3 regions of the Mesorhizobium sp. B1-1-5 genome follow, and region 3 is predicted to be linked to each of the others. Evidence: predicted binding sites of a transcription regulator. Region 3 holds the regulator's gene; each other region holds the start of a gene.

What was found. Region 3 encodes PhoB, which activates phosphate uptake and scavenging genes when phosphate is short. Its sites were predicted from a motif close to TGTCATNNANCTGTCAT; they were not measured.
Positions count from the first base shown of each region.
Region 1: the regulator PhoB is predicted to act here: its motif matches at 2,258-2,274, upstream of FJ980_RS01860 (toxic anion resistance protein).
Region 2: the regulator PhoB is predicted to act here: its motif matches at 2,569-2,585, upstream of FJ980_RS19620 (RNA degradosome polyphosphate kinase).

Region 1 covers NZ_VFWS01000003.1:20,777-26,996, reverse strand. The annotation lists gene FJ980_RS01875 (LacI family DNA-binding transcriptional regulator) at 1-27, shown strand, start outside; gene opgC (OpgC domain-containing protein) at 77-1,315, opposite strand; gene FJ980_RS01865 (alpha/beta hydrolase) at 1,516-2,181, shown strand; gene FJ980_RS01860 (toxic anion resistance protein) at 2,317-3,396, shown strand; gene FJ980_RS01855 (substrate-binding domain-containing protein) at 3,515-5,086, shown strand; gene FJ980_RS01850 (5-bromo-4-chloroindolyl phosphate hydrolysis family protein) at 5,095-5,712, shown strand; gene FJ980_RS01845 (hypothetical protein) at 5,712-6,220, shown strand, end outside.
Region 2 covers NZ_VFWS01000068.1:20,024-26,243, reverse strand. The annotation lists partial or broken gene FJ980_RS19625 (exopolyphosphatase) at 1-219, opposite strand, end outside; gene FJ980_RS19620 (RNA degradosome polyphosphate kinase) at 216-2,411, opposite strand; gene FJ980_RS19615 (zinc-finger domain-containing protein) at 2,664-2,909, shown strand; gene FJ980_RS19610 (FAD-dependent monooxygenase) at 2,925-4,157, shown strand; partial or broken gene FJ980_RS19600 (TIGR02117 family protein) at 4,397-5,050, opposite strand; gene FJ980_RS19595 (amino acid ABC transporter ATP-binding protein) at 5,223-6,026, opposite strand; gene FJ980_RS19590 (amino acid ABC transporter permease) at 6,041-6,220, opposite strand, start outside.
Region 3 covers NZ_VFWS01000090.1:5,346-11,565, reverse strand. The annotation lists gene FJ980_RS22180 (sugar ABC transporter permease) at 1-1,199, opposite strand, end outside; gene xylF (D-xylose ABC transporter substrate-binding protein) at 1,432-2,472, opposite strand; gene FJ980_RS22170 (ROK family protein) at 2,741-3,982, shown strand; gene phoB (phosphate regulon transcriptional regulator PhoB) at 4,306-4,995, opposite strand; gene phoU (phosphate signaling complex protein PhoU) at 5,012-5,719, opposite strand; gene pstB (phosphate ABC transporter ATP-binding protein PstB) at 5,740-6,220, opposite strand, start outside.

The DNA.
Region 1 (6,220 bases), on a different contig from region 3:
TCGACCGGGCCGGCACCGAAAGCCTGAGCGGGCTCAGGCAATTCGGATAGATCGCAGGCATTTCCTTGCCCTGCGGTTAGTAGCCGCCCGCCCGCGCCGGCAGCGGCTGCACGCCGAACGTCGCACGCGCAGGCTCCTCGCGCACGGGCTTGGCGCGAGATGGGCCGAGGCTTGCAAGCCATTCGAGGTAGAGCGCAAGCGCGAGCTGCATGGCGATGCCTGCCGCGATCAGCAGCGTGTCGTAGGCCGGGCCGCCCGGGTTGATCAGCTTCAGCACCTGCGCCGCCATGGCAAGCAGCGTGCCGGCGATGAAAACCGGCAGCGAGCGCTTGCCCAGGATCGCGAGCGGATTGTCGGGCCGGACGCGGAAGAGGTTGGAGACCGCCGGCAGCGCGACGATCAGATAGCTGACCGCAAGAATGTGCAAGAGCCGCGGCAGCGACAGGAAGGTCTTGTCGAAGCCGCCGATCACCACCGGCAGGTTGAACCAGGTGATCTGACCCCAGAGCGGAGTGTGCACCCAGATCGCCGCGCCGACCACATAGAGGCCGGCGGCACCCAGCAGCCACGGATTGACCGGGATGCGCCCGCCGCGCTTCACATGCAGCATGGCGGCAAGGCCGATGTTGAACAGAAATTGCCAGGACAGCGGATTGAGGAACCAGAGGCCGGGCTCCGGATAATTCGGTGGCGCGATCTGCCAGATGCCGGCGGCTAGCCACAGCAGGCCAGATACGATCAGCGCCGGCACCGGCCGATAGCTGACGAACAGCACGAAAGCAGGCGCCGCAAGAAGCAGCGCCGCATAGACCGGCAAGATGTTGTTGTAGCCGAGCTGGTGGCCGAGCGTGACGATGCCGAGCAGCGCCTGCGGCGTGTTGCGCATCAAGGGTTCGATGTTGATCATCGCCAGCATTTCCGGCCGGTGCGCGAACAGAGCGGCGGCGCTAAACAGCGCGATCACCACCATCGTGATGACGATGTGGGAGATGTAGAGCACCCCGGCGCGCCGCCACATCTTCAAGGTCGCTAGCAATCGGCCGCCCGGCTTGAACTTCGTGCCGTAAGCCAGCGCCACCGAGATGCCGGAGATCAGCACGAAGGCTTCCGCCGCGTCGGAAAAGCCGAAGTTCTTGTAGGTCCAGTTCTCGAAGACGGTGCCAGGCACATGGTCGACGAAAATGGTGAGCAACGCGAGCGCGCGCAGCACGTCGATACGCGTGTCACGATCGTTGATACGTGTGTCACGATCGTTGATGCGCGTATCGCGCTCTCCGACACGCTTGTCGCGGTCGTTAGGGACAGGGGTGGTCATCGACAAAAGGCCTCAAAGCTGGTTGTTCATAGCCAGCAAATGCGACCCCCGGGGCGCACCGCTTCGATTCCTCCCACGGGGGAGTGTATCGGCGGAAAAACGGACTGAATTGCGCCTGGTTCAATCAACTTTCGCGGAGCGCGAAAATATTCCGTTTTGAAGCCGGCAAATCAACGAATCTCTCATGGAATCAAATGGATATGAGCGCTCCCGAATATGGCGAGAAAAACAGTATCCTGCGCCAGGACCTCACCTTCCCTTACCGTTTGCTGAGGCCGGCAAACGCAAGCGGCGAGTGCCTGTTCGTGCTGCACGGGTCGGGTGTCGACGAGACGACGATGCTGCCGCTGGCGAGGCAGATCGCGCCGCGTTCGGTGATCGTCGCGGCGCGCGGCCGCATTCCACAGGAGGACGGATTTCGCTGGTTCGAGCGAATCACGCCGACCAGTTTTGAGCAAACCTCCATCCGTGCCGAGACGGCCGCCTATGCCCAGTTCGCAACGGAAGTGTCGCGCCAACATGGGCTCGATCTGCAACGCGCGACCTTCCTTGGCTATTCGAACGGCGCCAATGTCATCTCCAGCCTGATGCTGCTCCATCCCGGCCTGGTCAGACAGGCAGCGCTGTTGAGGGCGATGCCGGTGCTCGACATCTCGCCAATGGCCGACCTCGGCGGCAGCCGTGTGTTGATCATTGCCGGGGCGGCCGACCAGACCTATGGCCCTTTCACCCCTGCCCTGGTGACACTGTTCAGCGAGCGCCGCGCCGAGGTCGACGCGCGCATTGTTGCCTCGGGCCACGAATTCGGCGATGCGGACGCCGCGATCCTGCGGCAATGGCTGGCAGCGCCTGCGCCGCCTGCCTGAATCGTGCGCCAGCCTCTCGCAGGTAAGAGCTGAAAATGTGAGGCACTTCACACTCCAAGGCGGCATACCGCCCTACTGTCATATGTCTGTCACACACTGTCTATCGAGATACTGTTCACCGAGGGGGAGGTCTCAATGGCCGACGAGAACAGCATCACTCTGCTCGACGACACTTCGAAGTTGCCCGCCATTGCCGCCAGCCCAGGCGAGGTCGCCAGGATTGAAGGCGGCATCGATATTCGCGACCGCGCGGCGATTTCGGTCTTCGGCGACCGCGCCCAGCAGGCGGTCAGCGACTATGCCGACAAGATCCTGTCTCAGATTCGCAACCGCGATCTCGGCGACACCGGCACGCTGCTGACCGACATCATCATGAAGGCCAAGAACCTCGACCCTGCTTCGCTGAAGGAAGCAGGGTTCTTGAGCAACCTGTTCTCCTCGTTCAAGGCACGGCTCGAGCGCTTCAAGGAAAAGTATGAGGATGTCGCCGGGCAGATCGACCGCATCGGCCTGGAGCTCGACCGCCACAAGGACACGCTGCGCCGCGATATCGCCGTGCTCGACGACCTGCATGAGCAGACCAAGGACTCCATCCTCAATCTCGACGCTTATGTGCAGGCCGGCAAGAAATTCGTCGATGAATACCGCGCCAACGAGTTGCCGAAGCTGAAAGCCGCGGCCGACGCCAAGGCCAGCGATTCTGCTGGAGCGCTGGAGGCGCAGACCTATCAGGACGCCGTGCAGGCACTCGACCGGCTGGAAAAGCGCATCTTCTATCTGGTGCAGGCGCGCCAGCTCGGCATCCAGCAATTGCCGCAGATCCGCATCGTGCAGTCGGGCGACGAGACGCTGATCGAGAACCTGCAGGCGACCTCGGCGCTGACCGTGCCGGCCTGGAAGCAAAAAATGGTCATCCTGCTTGGGCTGACCAACCAGAAGTCGGCGCTGGAACTGCAAAAGACCGTGACCGATGCCACCAACGAGATGATCCGCCAAACATCGAAGATGATGAAGGATCAGGCCATCTCCATCGAGGAGCAGGCGCAGCGCGGCATCGTCGATGTCGAGACGCTGGCCCAGGCCAACCGCGACCTGATCGACACGGTGCAAGGCGTGCTCAAGGTGCAGGAGCAAGGCCGGCAGAGGCGGGCCGATGCCGAAAAGCAGATGGACCAGATGACGGCCGACCTCAAGAAAGCGCTCACCGGAGCATGATGCCGAAAAGTGTGAAGCGGTTTCGGACGACATCATGCTCAATCTCTTTGATTTGGAGCCGGACGATTTCAGGTCGAGTGGACCTGAATCGTCCGGCTCGAGGGCTGACGGAGCCTCGATGCCAATGAAGCTTTCGTCCGTTCTTGCGCTGGCGGCCGCACTGCTGCTGGCGGCCTGCAATTCGAGCAACGTCAAATTCTCGATCGTCTCCGGTTCCGAAAACACGGTGCTGGAGCCGATCGTGCAGGAATTCTGCGCCAAGCAGGGCGCGACCTGTACCATCTCCTACCAGGGCTCGCTCGACATCGGCCTCGGCCTGCAGAAGGCCAGCGGGCTCGATCAGGACGCGGTCTGGCCGGCATCGAGCGTCTGGGTCGACCTGTTCGATTCCGGCCGCAAGGTCCGCAACCTCACTTCGATCGCGCAGATGCCGGTCATCCTCGGCGTGCGCAAATCCAAGGCCGCCGAACTCGGCTGGATCGGCAAGGACGTGTTCATGAAGGACATTCTTGCCGCGGTGAAGGACGGCAAGCTCAAATTCCTGATGACCTCGGCCACGCAGTCCAATTCCGGCGCCAGCGCCTATCTGGCGATGCTCTCCAGCGCGCTTGGCGGCAAGGAAGTGATCCAGCCCGGCGACCTCGACAGTCCCGCTGTCCAAGACACCGTCGGCGCGCTGTTGCAAGGCGTCGAGCGCTCTTCGGGTTCTTCGGGCTGGCTGGCCGACCTCTATGTAGATTCCGCGCGCAAGGGGACGCTCTATGACGCGATGTGGAATTACGAGGCGACGCTGAAAGAAACCAACGACAAACTGAAGCAGATGGGCGACGAGCCGCTCTATGCGGTCTATCCGGCCGACGGTGTGGCGGTCGGCGATTCCCCACTCGGCTTCATCGATCACGGGCGCGGCGCCGACGTCGAAAAATTCTTCACCAGCCTGCTCGCCTATCTGCAGTCGGATACGGTGCGCAAGCGCATCGCCGACACCGGCCGGCGGCTGCCGCTGGGCGGCGCCGCAGCCCAGGCGACGGCCGAACCCGACTGGAATTTCGACCCCGCCAAGCTAGTGACCTCGATCCGCATGCCGGAGCCGGCGGTAATCCGGACGGCGCTAAACCTCTATCAGGAGGCGCTGCGCAAGCCGTCGCTGACGGCGCTGTGCTTCGATTTCTCCGGCTCGATGGAGGACCAGGGCGAAAAGCAGCTGCAGACGGCCGCGCAGTTCCTGTTCACGCCGGAAAAGTCGAGCGAAGTGCTGGTGCAATGGACGCGGTCCGATCACATCTTCGTGCTGCCTTTCGACAGCACCGTGCGCGACATTTTCGACGCGACGGGCGATCCGTCGGGCCAGAACCAGCTGCTCGGTGACGTGGCGCAGCAGCGCGCCGGCGGCGGCACGGACATGTACGCCTGCGCCTCGCAAGCGCTGCAGAAGATCCTGGCCACCCCGAATCTGCCGAAATACCTGCCGGCCATCGTCATCATGACCGACGGCCGCACCGACGGCAGCGCCGAGCCGTTTTTGGCTGAGTGGCGCCAGGCGCCGGTACGGGTGCCGGTGTTCGGCATCACTTTCGGCGACGCCGACAAGAGCCAGCTCGACAGCCTGGCCAAAGCGACCTCGGCGCGCGTCTTCGACGGCGGCGGCGACCTTGCCGGTGCCTTCCGCGCCGCGCGCGGCTACAACTAAGGCCAACGATGCGCGGTTTGTTCGGCAATGACTGGAACTGGATCGTGGCGGGGCTGGTGTCGGCCGCGCTGCTGATTGGTCTCAGCACGCTCACCCACTTCCCCTTCCTGGTCTCGGCCGTGATCTCGGTTCTGGTCTTTGCCGGATTGATCTTCGTGCTGGCGCCGCGCCAGCTTTTCGAAGGGCTCGACCTCGGCTCGATCGGCGGCGGCCAGGTGGCGTTCGCGCGCGAATTGCTGGCGCAGGCGCAACCGGCGGCCGACCGCCTGGCGGCGGCCGCCGGCTCGATCGCCGACAAGGATATGAAGGCCAAGGTGAGAAACTTGTCCGACATTGCCACCGACGTCATATCCAAGGTCGAGGCGAAGCCGGCGAGCGCTGCTTCCGTCCGGCGCTTCCTGACCTATTACGTGCCGCAGGCGGCGGAAGTCGCGGAAGGCTATGCCGCGCTTGCCGATCGCCGCGCGCCAAGTCAGCAGCGGCTTGCCACTATCGGCGCGGTGATCACCAAGCTGCAGGATGCTTTCGTGCATTATGCCGACAGCCAGGCCGATTCCGAGCTTGGCACGCTCGACGTTGACCTTCGGCTCATCCAGGAGTCGCTGAAAGAGGATATCGGTCGCTGATGGCCCTTTCTCGTCGCGCTTTCGGACTGGGACTGCTTGCCGCCGCCGCGGCCGGAACGGGCGGCTATCTGACGCTCAAGGACCGGCCGGAATTCCGCGATTATCTCGGCAACCGCGCGCATCTGTTCGGCTTCGTCGGCGGCGAGAAGCAGGCTTTCCTTTCCGACCCCGATGTCGTCAGCGCGCTGGCTGGCTATGGGCTGGAGCTCGACGCGCGTGTCGCTGGTTCGGTCGAGATGGTGCGCGAGCCGGCGCTCTTGACGCAGAAGCCGCAATTCCTATGGCCGTCCTCGTCGATCATGGTCGATCTCGCACGCAAGAGCGGCGTCTCGATCCGCAACGACCAGGTCGTGCTCAATTCGCCGATCGTCGTCTACACTTGGGGACCGGTGGTCGAAGGTCTGAAGAAGAGCGGCCTGGTCACCGTCGCGGCCAAGGGCGGCTACAACCAGCTCGACCTCAAGGCGTTCCTCGATGCCATCCTTGCCGGCAAGAACTGGTCGGATCT
Region 2 (6,220 bases), on a different contig from region 3:
ACGGCGGAATTCCTCCATCGAGCGCGTCACCGCCTCGGGATCGAGCTTGCCCGTCGAAACGATGCCGCGGCCGAGGCCGGCCAGCATCTTCTCGTTGAACAGAAGCGTGGGCGAGCGCGCCAGCCCCTCATAGACGACAAGGCGGATCGAGTTCGATCCGATGTCGATGATCGACAGCGGCCGCCGGTCCTGAAGCCGGCCCTGGGAAACTGCGATCACGCGGCGCTGTTCTTCTTGCGGCGCTTGAACTGGGCAATGCGCTTGGGTGCATGCGATTTCAGCGCGTCGCCCCGCCCGGAGAGGCTCGGATTGGTCATGAAATATTCCTGCGCGTTGAACGGCTCCTCGCCCTCCTCCAGCACAGCGCGCCGGGAGGTGCCATCAGCCAATACGTCGAAACTTTGCTGGTTGTCCATGATGTTGCCCAGCATGATCTGGCCAAGCACCTGTTCATGCACAGTTGGATTGGTGATCGGCACCAGGGTCTCGACGCGGCGGTCGAGATTGCGCGGCATCATGTCGGCCGACGAGATATAGACGACCGCCTCGTCGGACGGCAGGCCGTGGCCGTTGCCGAAGCAGAAGATGCGGCTGTGCTCGAGGAAGCGGCCGACGATCGATTTCACCCTGATATTCTCGGACAGACCCGGCACCTGCGGCCGCAGACAACAGATGCCGCGCACGACGAGGTCGACCTCGACGCCGGCGCGGCTGGCGTCGTAAAGCGCGTCGATGATGGTCGGATCGACCAGCGCGTTCATCTTCATCCAGATGCGCGCCGGCCGGCCGTCGCGGGCATGAACGATCTCGTCCGAGATGTGTTTCAGGATGCGCTTGCGCAGCGTAAAGGGCGATACAGCAAGGCGCATCTCCTCGGCGGGCTCGGCATAGCCGGTGATGAAATTGAAGAGCTGCGCGACATCGCGCGCGATCGTCGGGTCGGTGGTGAAGAAGGACAGGTCGGTGTAGATACGGGCGGTAACCGGGTGGTAGTTGCCGGTGCCGAGATGCACGTAGTTGCGCAGCCGGCCATCCTCGCGGCGCACGATCAAAGACATCTTGGCGTGGGTCTTCAGCTCCAGGAAGCCGAACACGACCTGCACGCCGGCGCGTTCGAGGTCGCGCGCCCAGCGGATATTGGCCTCCTCATCGAAGCGCGCCTTGAGCTCGACAAGCGCCGTGACCGACTTGCCGGCCTCGGCGGCGTCGATCAGCGCGCGCACGATCGGGCTGTCGTTAGAGGTGCGATAGAGCGTCTGCTTGATCGCCACCACTTCCGGGTCGGCGGCGGCCTGGCGCAGGAACTGCACCACCACGTCGAAGGACTCGTAGGGGTGATGGACGACGATGTCCTTCTCGCGGATGGCGGCGAAGCAGTCGCCGCCATGCTCGCGGATGCGCTCGGGAAAGCGCGGATTGTAGGGTGTGAATTTGAGGTCGTCGCGCGGGATGGCGACAATCTCGGATATCTGGTTGAGCGCCAGCGGACCGGTGAGCACGCTGATGCGGCTCGACGACACGCCGAGCTCGCCGGCGACGAAGTCCCGCAACGCGGCCGGCATCAGCGTGTCGAATTCGATGCGGATCACCGAGCCGCGGCGGCGCCGCTTCAGCGCCGTTTCGAACAGGCGCACCAGGTCTTCCGACTCTTCCTCGACCTCGATGTCGCTGTCGCGGATGATGCGGAACGTGCCGGAGCCCTTGACCTCGTAGCCGGGGAAAAGCTTGCCGATATAGATGCCGACCACTTCCTCCAGCGGAATGAAGCGGACATGGTTCTTGCGGTCGGGCAGGCGGATGAAACGCCTGAGCGCCACCGGCAGGCGCAGCAGCGCGCTCATCTCCTCGCCATTCTTGCGATGGCGCAATTGCAGGGCGATGGAAAAGCCGAGATTGGGGATGAACGGAAACGGATGCGCCGGATCGATCGACAGCGGCGTCAGCACCGGGAAAACCTGTTCCTGGAAATGCTCCTCCAGCCAGGCCTTCTCATCCTTGGTCAGCGCGTCGCGGGTGATGCTCTCGATGCCTTCCTTGTTGAGCAGCGTCATCAGCGCCGAGAGGCTCTTCTGCTGGTCTTCCTGCAGGCGCTCGACCTCCCGCAGCAATTGTTCCAGCTGCTGCTCGGGCGTGCGCCCGTCCGGGCTCTTCAGCGCGATGCCCTCGCGGACCTGGCCGGCAAGGCCGGCGACGCGGACCATGAAGAACTCGTCGAGATTGGCGGCCGAGATCGACAGGAAGCGGACGCGCTCGAGCAGCGGATGATGCTCGTTCAGCGATTCCTCCAGCACGCGGCGGTTGAATTGCAGCCAGGAGAATTCGCGGTTGACGAAACGATCGGGATTGCCGCCGTCGGGGCTTGCCGCCTCGACGGTGATGAACTCGCTCTGCACCGGCTTCAGTTCGTTCATGGTTTCCTGCTCTTGCCCGCAACCGTCCCTAGGGCGGCGCCGCATATTGCCGTTCAATGACGCTCTAGCATGTCTTTATGACGCATGATCGTCACGGAATCGCTCCGACACCGCCCCATGCGCTTAACCGGCTCAACTTATCCTCTGCCAGCCTTTTGCGACAGTTTGATTTCATCGATCTTGCAAACTGGCCTGTTATGCTCCAGATGCAGACTGGTCACACCCACTGGCCGAACCCAATTGGAGACGACGATGGCAGGCGGCAGCATTCCCCATTTCCAGAACGACGCGGGCCATCCCGTCATCGAGATCGGCGTCAAGGAATTCATGTGCACCGGCGCCAACCCGCCTTTCGACCATCCGCACGTGTTCCTCGACATGGGCGACGACAATGAAAAGGTCTGCCCCTACTGCTCGACGCTCTACCGCTATTCACCATCGCTGAAGGCGACGGAAACGCAGCCGGCCGGCTGCCTCTATGTCGACCAGGCCGCCTGATCGCCCCGATCAACCATGACTGAAATAAGGTCCCGGCAGATCGTCATCGCCGGGGCTGGCATTGCCGGGCTCGTGGCGGCGCTTGCCTTTGCCGAGCGTGGCTTCCCGGTAACACTGTTCGAGCAGGCCAGGCAACTCGAAGCGGCCGGCGCCGGCCTCCAGCTTTCCCCCAACGCGACCCGGATCCTGCGGCGGCTCGGCGTGCTCGATCGCCTGCTGCCCAACGCGATCCGGCCGCAAGCGGTGGTGCTGAAGGACGCAAGGAGCCTGCGAGAGCTGGCGCGCGTGCCGCTTGGGGAAGCCGCGGAAAAGCGCTGGGGCGCGCCCTATCTCGTGGCGCACCGCGCCGACCTGCAGGCGGCGCTGATGGCGGCAGTGGCGGAACAGCCCGGTATCGTGCTTGTCACCGGCGCGCGCGTTACCGGCATTGCCGTCGACCCGCAAAGCGTTACCGCGACGGTCGAGATCGACGGCAAGGCGACGGATGTCGCATGCGGTTTGCTGGTTGGAGCCGACGGCGTCTGGTCGTCGGTCCGCGCCAAGCTTGCCCGGACGGCCGGCTTCGCAGGAAGCCGCTTTTCGGGCGAGCTCGCCTGGCGCGCGACGGTCCCGGCGGACAGCGCCGCCGGCCAGGCATTTATGCAAATCGGAGCCACCGACAGCGTCACCACCTTCCTGCATCCCGGCTTCCACATGGTCGCCTATCCAGTGAGCAAGGGCAGCGCCGTCAACCTTGCCGCCTTCACCAGGGGCGAGCGCATCGCCGAAGGCTGGTCCGGCCATGCGGACCCTGCGATTCTTTCAGCTGCCATGCGAGGCACGGCGGCAGTGCTGGCAGAGCTGGCGGCGCTTGCCGGGCCGTGGACAGCCTTCCCCATCCACACGGTCGCGCAGCGGCGCTGGACCATGGCGGAGGGAGTAGCACTGATCGGTGACGCCGCACACGCCATGACGCCCTTCGCGGCGCAAGGCGCGGCCATGGGGATCGAGGACGCCGCTATGCTCGCCAATCTCGTTGCCGACTTCCCCGGCGATCCAGCTCGAGGCCTTGCCATCTGGGAAAATCTCAGACGCCCGCGCGTCGAGAAGGTGCTGAAACGCGGCGCTCTCAATCGGCTGGCCTGGCACGCCTGGGGACCGGTGGCGATCACACGCAATCTGGTGCTGGCGGCGCGACCGGCGGAAAAGCTCGCGGCGGACCTGGACTGGCTCTACGGGTGGGAGGAGCGGGAGGTTGTGCGGCGGTAAGCTCGGGTTTGGTTGCAATCAGCAAGGCTGGCGGGACAGCGCCCCCCTCTGTCCTGCCGGACATCTCCCCACTTGGGGGGAGATCAGATGTCACGACGGCTTTCGCCAACCTCCAACGTCGCAGGAGAAGCGCCGACCGCGAAACCGCCAATCTCCCCCCTTGTGGGGGAGATGTCCGGCAGGACGGAGGGGGGCGCGAAGGAATGAGACGCTCGCCAATCGGCGCTAATTATAAAGTGTAGCGACCACCCCAGCGATACCGGCAGCGGATTCCACCAACCTGTCCGGATGCCAGCAGTGCGCAGTGCCGCCGCCGTCCAGGTGTTGCAGCCGACCAGCGCGTTGAACTGGCCGTTGGCTTCGTAAAAGCGGTCGAAGCTCGAGTAGCCGGCATTGTCGATGGCGACTGGGCCGTTTGGGCCGCTCCGAAAGCTTGAGACGATATAGTCGAGCAGCGCTGAAAAATGCGCCGCGTCGATATCGAAGATTGCGACATCCGGGTGCGGTTCTTTGATCGCCCCCGCAGCATCGACATGCATCACCGAGGCGTCCAGCGTCAGCGCCTTCAGCACCGGCACCGCTTTGAGTTCCGACCAGGTCGGCGTCTCCAGATAGAAGGCGCGGCCGCCCCAGCCGAAGACGATGTAGCGCGCCTCCGGAGCCTCGATCGGCAGGCCGGCATCGGCCAGGAAGGCAAAGCGTTGGCGCACGTCATCATCGACCGGTATCGCAATGTCGGTGTGAATCGGATTCCTCAACACCAATATACGCCGCGTCCCCTCGCCTTCGGCCCGTGCCGCCGGCCAGAGCGGACGCGGCACCAGCGTGCCGAGTGCGGCGGCAAGCACCGCCGCTCCCAACAGCATCACCATGTATCGCAGGACTCGTCTCATCGGGTGCGGTGGTTCCGTCTTGTCTGCGTCAACCCCAGGAAAACCTGGACGATCAGGCTAGACGATTTCGGAGCGTCAACCAAAAATGAGCCGAACCTAGTCCGATCGCCCGAATGCAAAAAAAGCCCGGCTGTTTCCAGCCGGGCTTCCGAAAATTTAGCGTCGCGCCCGCTCAGTGCAGGATCTGGCTGAGGAAGAGCTTTGTGCGTTCATGGCGCGGATGGTCGAAGAATTCGGCCGGCGTGTTCTGCTCGACGATCTGGCCTTGATCCATGAAGATCACGCGGTTGGCGACCTTGCGGGCAAAGCCCATCTCGTGGGTGACGCAGAGCATCGTCATGCCCTCTTCCGCCAGCCCCACCATCGTCTCCAGCACTTCCTTGATCATCTCCGGATCGAGCGCCGAGGTCGGCTCGTCGAAGAGCATGATGCGCGGGTTCATGCACAGCGAGCGTGCGATCGCCACGCGCTGCTGCTGACCGCCGGAGAGCTGGCCCGGATATTTGTTGGCCTGCTCGGGGATCTTGACGCGCTTGAGGAAATGCATGGCGATCTCCTCGGCCTGCTTCTTCGGCATCTTGCGCACCCAGATCGGCGCCAGCGTGCAGTTCTCCAGGATGGTCAAATGCGGGAACAGGTTGAAATGCTGGAACACCATGCCGACCTCGCGGCGCACCTCGTCGATCTTCTTCAGATCGTTGGTGAGTTCCTTGCCGTCGACGATGATCTTGCCTTTCTGGTGCTCTTCCAGCCGGTTGATGCAGCGGATCATGGTCGACTTGCCGGACCCGGACGGACCGCAGATGACGATACGCTCGCCGCGCATCACCTTGAGGTTGATGTCCTTCAGCACATGGAACTCGCCATACCATTTGTGCATGCCGACGATGTCGATGGCGACATCGGTGGTGGAGATGTGCATCTTGGCGGCGTTGACCTTGATTTCTTCCGCGCTGACGGCGTTTTCGGTGGCCATAACCTGTTCCCTTTTTATCGTTTATAACCGGTGTCGAGCCGGCGTTCGGTGTACATTGAATAGCGCGACATGCCGAAGCAGAACAGCCAGAAAACGAAGGCGGCAAAGATCAGGCCGGACCTCGCGGTCTGCGGGGTCGCCCAGTTTGCATCGGCGAAATTCTGCTTCACCACGCCGAGCAGGTCGAACATCGA
Region 3 (6,220 bases):
GTTCCGGAACCGCCTGCGAGCGACGTGCCGCCGATGACCGCCGCGGCAATGACCAGCAGCTCATCCAGCGTCCCCAGCGCGTTTGTCGAGGAGTTCTGCCTGGCCGACGAGATCGCCGCCGCGATCGTCGCCAGCACGCCCATGATCATGAACACCTTCATGGTGATCCAGCGCGTGTTGATGCCGGCAAGATTGGCGGCTTCCGGATTGCCGCCGATGGCAAAGACATAGCGGCCGAAACGCGTGCGCTTGGTGACGAAGGTCATGATCAGGCCGACGGCGACCGCCATCAGCACCGGAATGGCGATGCCATGCGCGATGAACAGACCGCCTTCGGGCACGGTGATGTTGTTGGCGGCGGCGTAGCGGTTCACGATGCCGACCGGCCACGGATAGGAGTTGGCGAGCCACACCGCGCCCAGGATGACCGCGCAGGTGACCGTGGCAAGCAACGTCTCGGCCCAGACCGGACGCAGCGGGAAGCGGAAGCGCTTGCGCTGCACGCGACCGTTGAAATGCATGAAGATGACCGCCAGGCAGGCGACGATGCCGACGGCCCAGCTCCATTTGGCGCCGATCGAGCCCGCCGGGCCGCCGCCCATCAACTGGAACGTGGCGTCGAGCGGCGCAACGGTCTGGCCGCTGGTGACCCACCAGGCAGCGCCCCGCCATACCAGCAATCCGCCCAGCGTGACGATGAAGGCCGGCACTTCAAGATAAGCGATGACGAAGCCCTGGAAGGCGCCGATGATGAGGCCGAGCGCCAGGCCGATCAGCAACGCCAGAACCCAGATCCAGGGATTTCCCAGTTCAAGCCCGACGAAGCGAACCAGGAAATGCGCCTGGGCAAAGCCCATGACCATGCCGATCAGCCCTTCGGCCGACCCGACCGACAGGTCGATGTTGCGCATGACGATGACCAGCACCATGCCGGAGGCCATGATCGCCACGGCCGAAGACTGAACCGACAGGTTCCAGAGATTGCGCGGCGTCAGGAACGTGCGGCTGTCGAAGTCGAGCGGGTTGACGCCAAGGCGCAGGCTGGAAATCACATGCAGCCCGATCCAGATCAGGAGCAGCGCGCCGATCATGCCCAGCATGCGGGTGTCGAGCTCGGTCGCCTTCAGGAACCGGGCCACAGTGCCGAGTTCCGACGCGCGCGCGGTGTCCGCCGGTTGGGTAGACGTCGTGTCGGTCATGATTTCCTCCCGCCAGCTTGCCGTCTGGTGCGGATGCCGGAACTCAGCCTAGAAGCTACCCGCCCGAGGCAGAACGGCAAAATCTTTTGAGAAAACGCCGCGGCTTTAAAGCAATCCCAGGAAAAGTGCGTAGCGGTTTTCCGTCCGGGATTGCGGCAACAAAAACCAGGAGCGGTTCATTGAACCGCTCCTGGCCGCGGCGCAGGTATTTTTGATCGAAGGTCGGCAAGGCTCAGTTGCAGACCTTCACGCTGCCGGCAGGCACGCCCGCGCAGACTTCGTCCTTCTTGATCCAACCGGCATCGATGACGACGTTGAGATTGTCCTTGGTGATCGCGATCGGCGTCAGGAACAGCGACTTGACGGTGTTGCCGCCGGGCGTCGTGAAGTCCTTGGCGCCGGCGATGTCGCCCATCTTCTTGCCGTCGGCGAGCTGCGAGGCGATCTCGGCGGCGTTCTTGCCGAGCTCGCGCGCGTCTTTCCACACCGACACGGTCTGCGTGCCGAGCGCGATGCGGTTGAGCGCCGCGTGGTCGCCGTCCTGGCCCGAGACCGGCACGGTGCCGGCCAGGCCCTGCGCCGTCAGCGCCGCGACGACGCCGCCGGCGGTGCCGTCATTGGCAGCCACGACCGCGTCGACCTTGTTGTCGTTGGCGGTCAGGAACTGCTCCATGTTCTTCTGCGCGTTGGCCGGCAGCCAGCCGTCCGTATAGGCCTCGCCGACATTCTTGATCTTGCCGCTGTCGATGGCGTCCTTCAGGACTTCCATGGAGCCCGCGAACAGGAAGTCGGCGTTCGGATCAGAGCCCGAGCCCTTGATGAAGACATAGTTGCCTTCCGGCTTGGCCTTGAACACCTCGCGGGCCTGCATGCGCCCGACTTCCTTGTTGTCGAAGGTCAGGTAGAACACGTCCTTGTTCTCTATCAGGCGGTCGTAGCCGACGACCGGGATTCCTTCATCGAGCGCCTTCTGCACCGCCGGGCCGATTGCCGAGGCATCCTGCGCCAGGATGATCAGCGCATTGGCGCCCTGCGAGATCAGGCTTTCGACGTCGGTCAGCTGCTTGCCCGGATTGGATTGCGCGTCGGCCGAAATATACTTGTCGCCGGCGGCCTCGATGGCGGCCTTCATCGCTGCTTCGTCGGTCTTCCAGCGCTCTTCCTGGAAATTCGACCATGACACGCCGATCACCTTGTCCTTCGCCTCGGCCACGGACGCCAGCGTCAGCGACATGGCAACGCCCGCCAGAATGGCGGCTGCAAATTTCTTCATGATATCCTCCCTGCGCCCGTGCGGCGCGACCCAAACTGGCCCGAAGGCCGGCACAGAGGCTTTTTTTCGAGCCTCAAAAAAATAGTGGTCCAGCATAACGACGCTGTCAACCGAGATTCTGATGGGTTTTGATGGGCTCAGGCATTTTTTTCGGCATCCGCAATAAATAATGACATAACCCCTGGCTTCTGCCACAATCCCTAGCGTGTCAGCGACAGGCCATGGCATTATCACAAGGCCGCGATGACCGGGGAGGACGTGCGAAACGATGTCGGTCGGAATCCGCCACGACGATTTGCGCCGGCGCAATCGCGCCATGGTGATTTCGGCGGTACGCCGCGCCGGTCAGCCATCACGGACCGAAATTGCCGCCACCACCGGGCTCAGCCACTCGACCATTTCGGCGATCTCCGCCGACCTGATCCAGGAGGGCATTCTCACCGAAAGCAAGGCCAGCGAGCCGACGGCGTTGAAACGCGGCCGGCCGCAGATCGGCCTGGCGCTGAACCCTGAAGCCGCCGCGGTGCTGACCGTGGTGTTGTCGCTGAACTTCCTGTCGGTCGCCGTGATCGATTATGCCGGTCAGGTTGTTGCCGAGGAGCAGCAGCGCCTGGACACGCTTGTCATGCCCCGCGACGAGCTGATCGGCGAATGCGTGGCGATCGTGCGGCGCCGGCTGCAGGATCCTGACCTCGACATTGGCAGCGTCGCCCGCATCGCCATGGGCATTCAGGGCATCACCGATTCTAATGCACGCGCCATGCTCTGGTCGCCGATAACGCCGCTGACAGACATTCCTTTCGCCGACATCCTCGAGAAGGAGTTCGGCATCTCCGCCACCATGGAGAATGACTGCAACATGATGGCGGTGGCGCTGCAATGGCGCGATCCGGAGCGCTATCGCGACGACTTCATCGCCATCCTGTTGTCGCACGGCATCGGCATGGGTCTCGTGCTCAAGGGTGCGCTATTCACCGGCACGCATTCCTCCGGCGGCGAGTTCGGCCACATGATCCACCGCCCGGGCGGGGCGCTTTGCCGCTGCGGCCGCCGCGGCTGCGTCGAGGCCTATGCCGGCAACTATGCGATCTGGCGCAGCGCCATGAAAATGAGCGAGGACGCCGAGCCGGTCGACGTCGGCGACGCCGACATGCGGGCCCTTGCCGCGAAGGCGCGCGAGAGGGACGGCCCCGAACGGGAGGCTTATCGCCGGGCCGGTGAAGCACTTGGTTTCGGTCTCGGCAGCCTGTTCGCCCTCATCGATCCGGCGCCCGTCGCCATGGTCGGCGTCAGCGCGGCCGCCTTCGACCTGATCGAGTCGGCGCTAAGGGAGGCGATCGCCCAGACGGCCGGCGGCCAGCACTCCGAATCGATCTCCTTCGACACCGAGCCGAACGAGTTGCCGCTGATCCGCGAAGGCTGCGCCATGCGCGCGCTGACCTTCGTCGACCAGGAGATTTTCGCGCCGGGAGGCCAGGCAAGAGCGGGGACGGGGAAGAACGTGGCATAGGCAGCCTTGAAGTGGTTCCAAAGACAGCAACAGACGCTTGAAATTTAGCGCAGCCCCCCGCGAGCTGTCATTCTAGGGCGGAGCAGGAGCGAAGCTCCGTCGCGGAGACCCTGGAATCCATGCCGTTACCTCACGCGTCGAGCGCAGCGGTGCAAAATTCTGGACTGCCGCGGCGCGTCGACGTCACGGAATGGATCCTCGGGTCTGCGCTGCGTCGCTTCGCTCCTTGCTCCGCCCGTGGATGACGAGGCACAAGCGTCTCGGCCACTCACCAGCGTGGATGCTGGAAGTGCATGGCCCGTCAGGACTGCGGCGCCCTGGGCCTAATCTTCCCTGATCGCGTAGCCCGCGCCGCGGATGGTGCGGATGACATCCGGCATGCGGCCGTTGTTGACGGCCTTGCGCAGCCGGCCGACATGGACGTCGACGGTGCGTTCGTCGATATAGATCGTCTCGCCCCAGACATTGTCGAGCAGCTGGCTGCGCGAGAACACGCGGCCGGGGTGGCGCATCATGAATTCGAGCAGGCGGAACTCGGTCGGGCCGAGCCTGATCTCGCTCTTCTTGCGGTAGACGCGGTGCGATTCGCGGTCGAGCACGATGTCGCCGACCTTGAGCACGCTGGACAGCACCTCAGGCTTGGCGCGGCGCAGCAGCGCCTTGACGCGCGCCATGAACTCCGGCGTCGAGAACGGCTTGACCAGATAGTCGTCGGCGCCGGTCGAGAGGCCGCGCACACGATCGCTTTCTTCGCCCCGCGCGGTCAGCATGATGATCGGCAGCCGCTCGGTCTCGGGTCGCATCCTGAGGCGCCGGCAGAGCTCGATGCCGGAAACCGCGGGCACCATCCAGTCGAGCACGAGCAGGTCGGGGACGTTTTCCTGAAGGCGGATTTCGGCCTCGTCGCCGCGGGTCACCACTTCGACCTGGTAACCCTCGGATTCGAGATTGTAGCGGAGCAGCACCCCAAGCGGCTCCTCGTCCTCCACCACCATGATGCGTGGCGCGATCATTGGCAGGTACCCTTCGTCAGGCCGCCGGCGCCGACATTGTCGTCTCGTCCTGCTTCGGACGATTCGCGGGCAATTGCGTGCCGGTCAGCACATAATAGGCGTTCTCGGCGATGTTGGTCACATGGTCGCCGATGCGCTCGAGATTCTTGGCGCAGAACAGAAGATGCGTGCAGGCGGTGATGTTGCGCGGGTCTTCCATCATGTAGGTCAGGAGCTCGCGGAAGACGGATGTGTATTTGACGTCGATGCGCTCGTCGTCGTTGCGAAGCTTGGCCAGCGCCGTGGCGTCGCCCACCGTATATTCCTGGATCACGGCCTGGACCTGGATCAGTACCAGCTGCGCCATGGAATCGATCGAATGCGTGAGATCGCGCGGCGCGGCGCTGACGCCGACCGAACCGACGCGCTTGGCGATGTTCTTGGCGAGATCGCCGATGCGTTCGAGGTCGCCCGCCATGCGGATCGAGCCGACCACGTTGCGCAGGTCGTCGGCCATCGGCTGGCGCTTGGCGATCAGCGTGATGGCGCGGTCGTCGAGCTCGCGCTGGCGCGCGTCCATGATGGCATCGTCGGAAACGACGCGCTGCGCCATGGCATTGTCGGTCTCGAGCAGGGCTCTGGTCGAAGCGCCGACCATCGAGCTGGCGAGATCGCCCATGTCGTTTATGAGCCGGCTGATCTGTCTCAGATCCTCGTCGAAGGAAGCGACGGTATGTTCGGCCATGATGATGTCCTCGTATGAGCTCAGCCGAAGCGGCCGGTGATGTAGTCCTGCGTGCGCTTTTCGCGGGGCGAGGTGAAGATCTTCTCGGTCCGGTCGAACTCCACCAGCTCGCCCAGATACATGAACGCCGTCTGCCGCGACACGCGCGCCGCCTGCTGCATGTTGTGGGTGACGATGACGATCGTGTAGTCGGCCTGCAGCTCGTCGATCAATTCCTCGATCTTGGCGGTCGACAGCGGATCGAGCGCCGAGGCCGGCTCGTCGAGCAGGATGACCTCCGGCTTCACCGCCACGGTACGGGCGATGCACAGGCGCTGCTGCTGGCCGCCCGAGAGGCTGAGGCCGCTGGCGTTGAGCTTGTCCTTGACCTCGTTCCAGAGCGCGGCGCGCTTCAGCGCCTGCTCGACGCGGCCGTCCATCTCGGCCTTGCTGATCTTCTCATAGAGCCTGACGCCGAAAGCGATGTTCTCGTAGATCGACATCGGGAACGGCGTCGGCTTC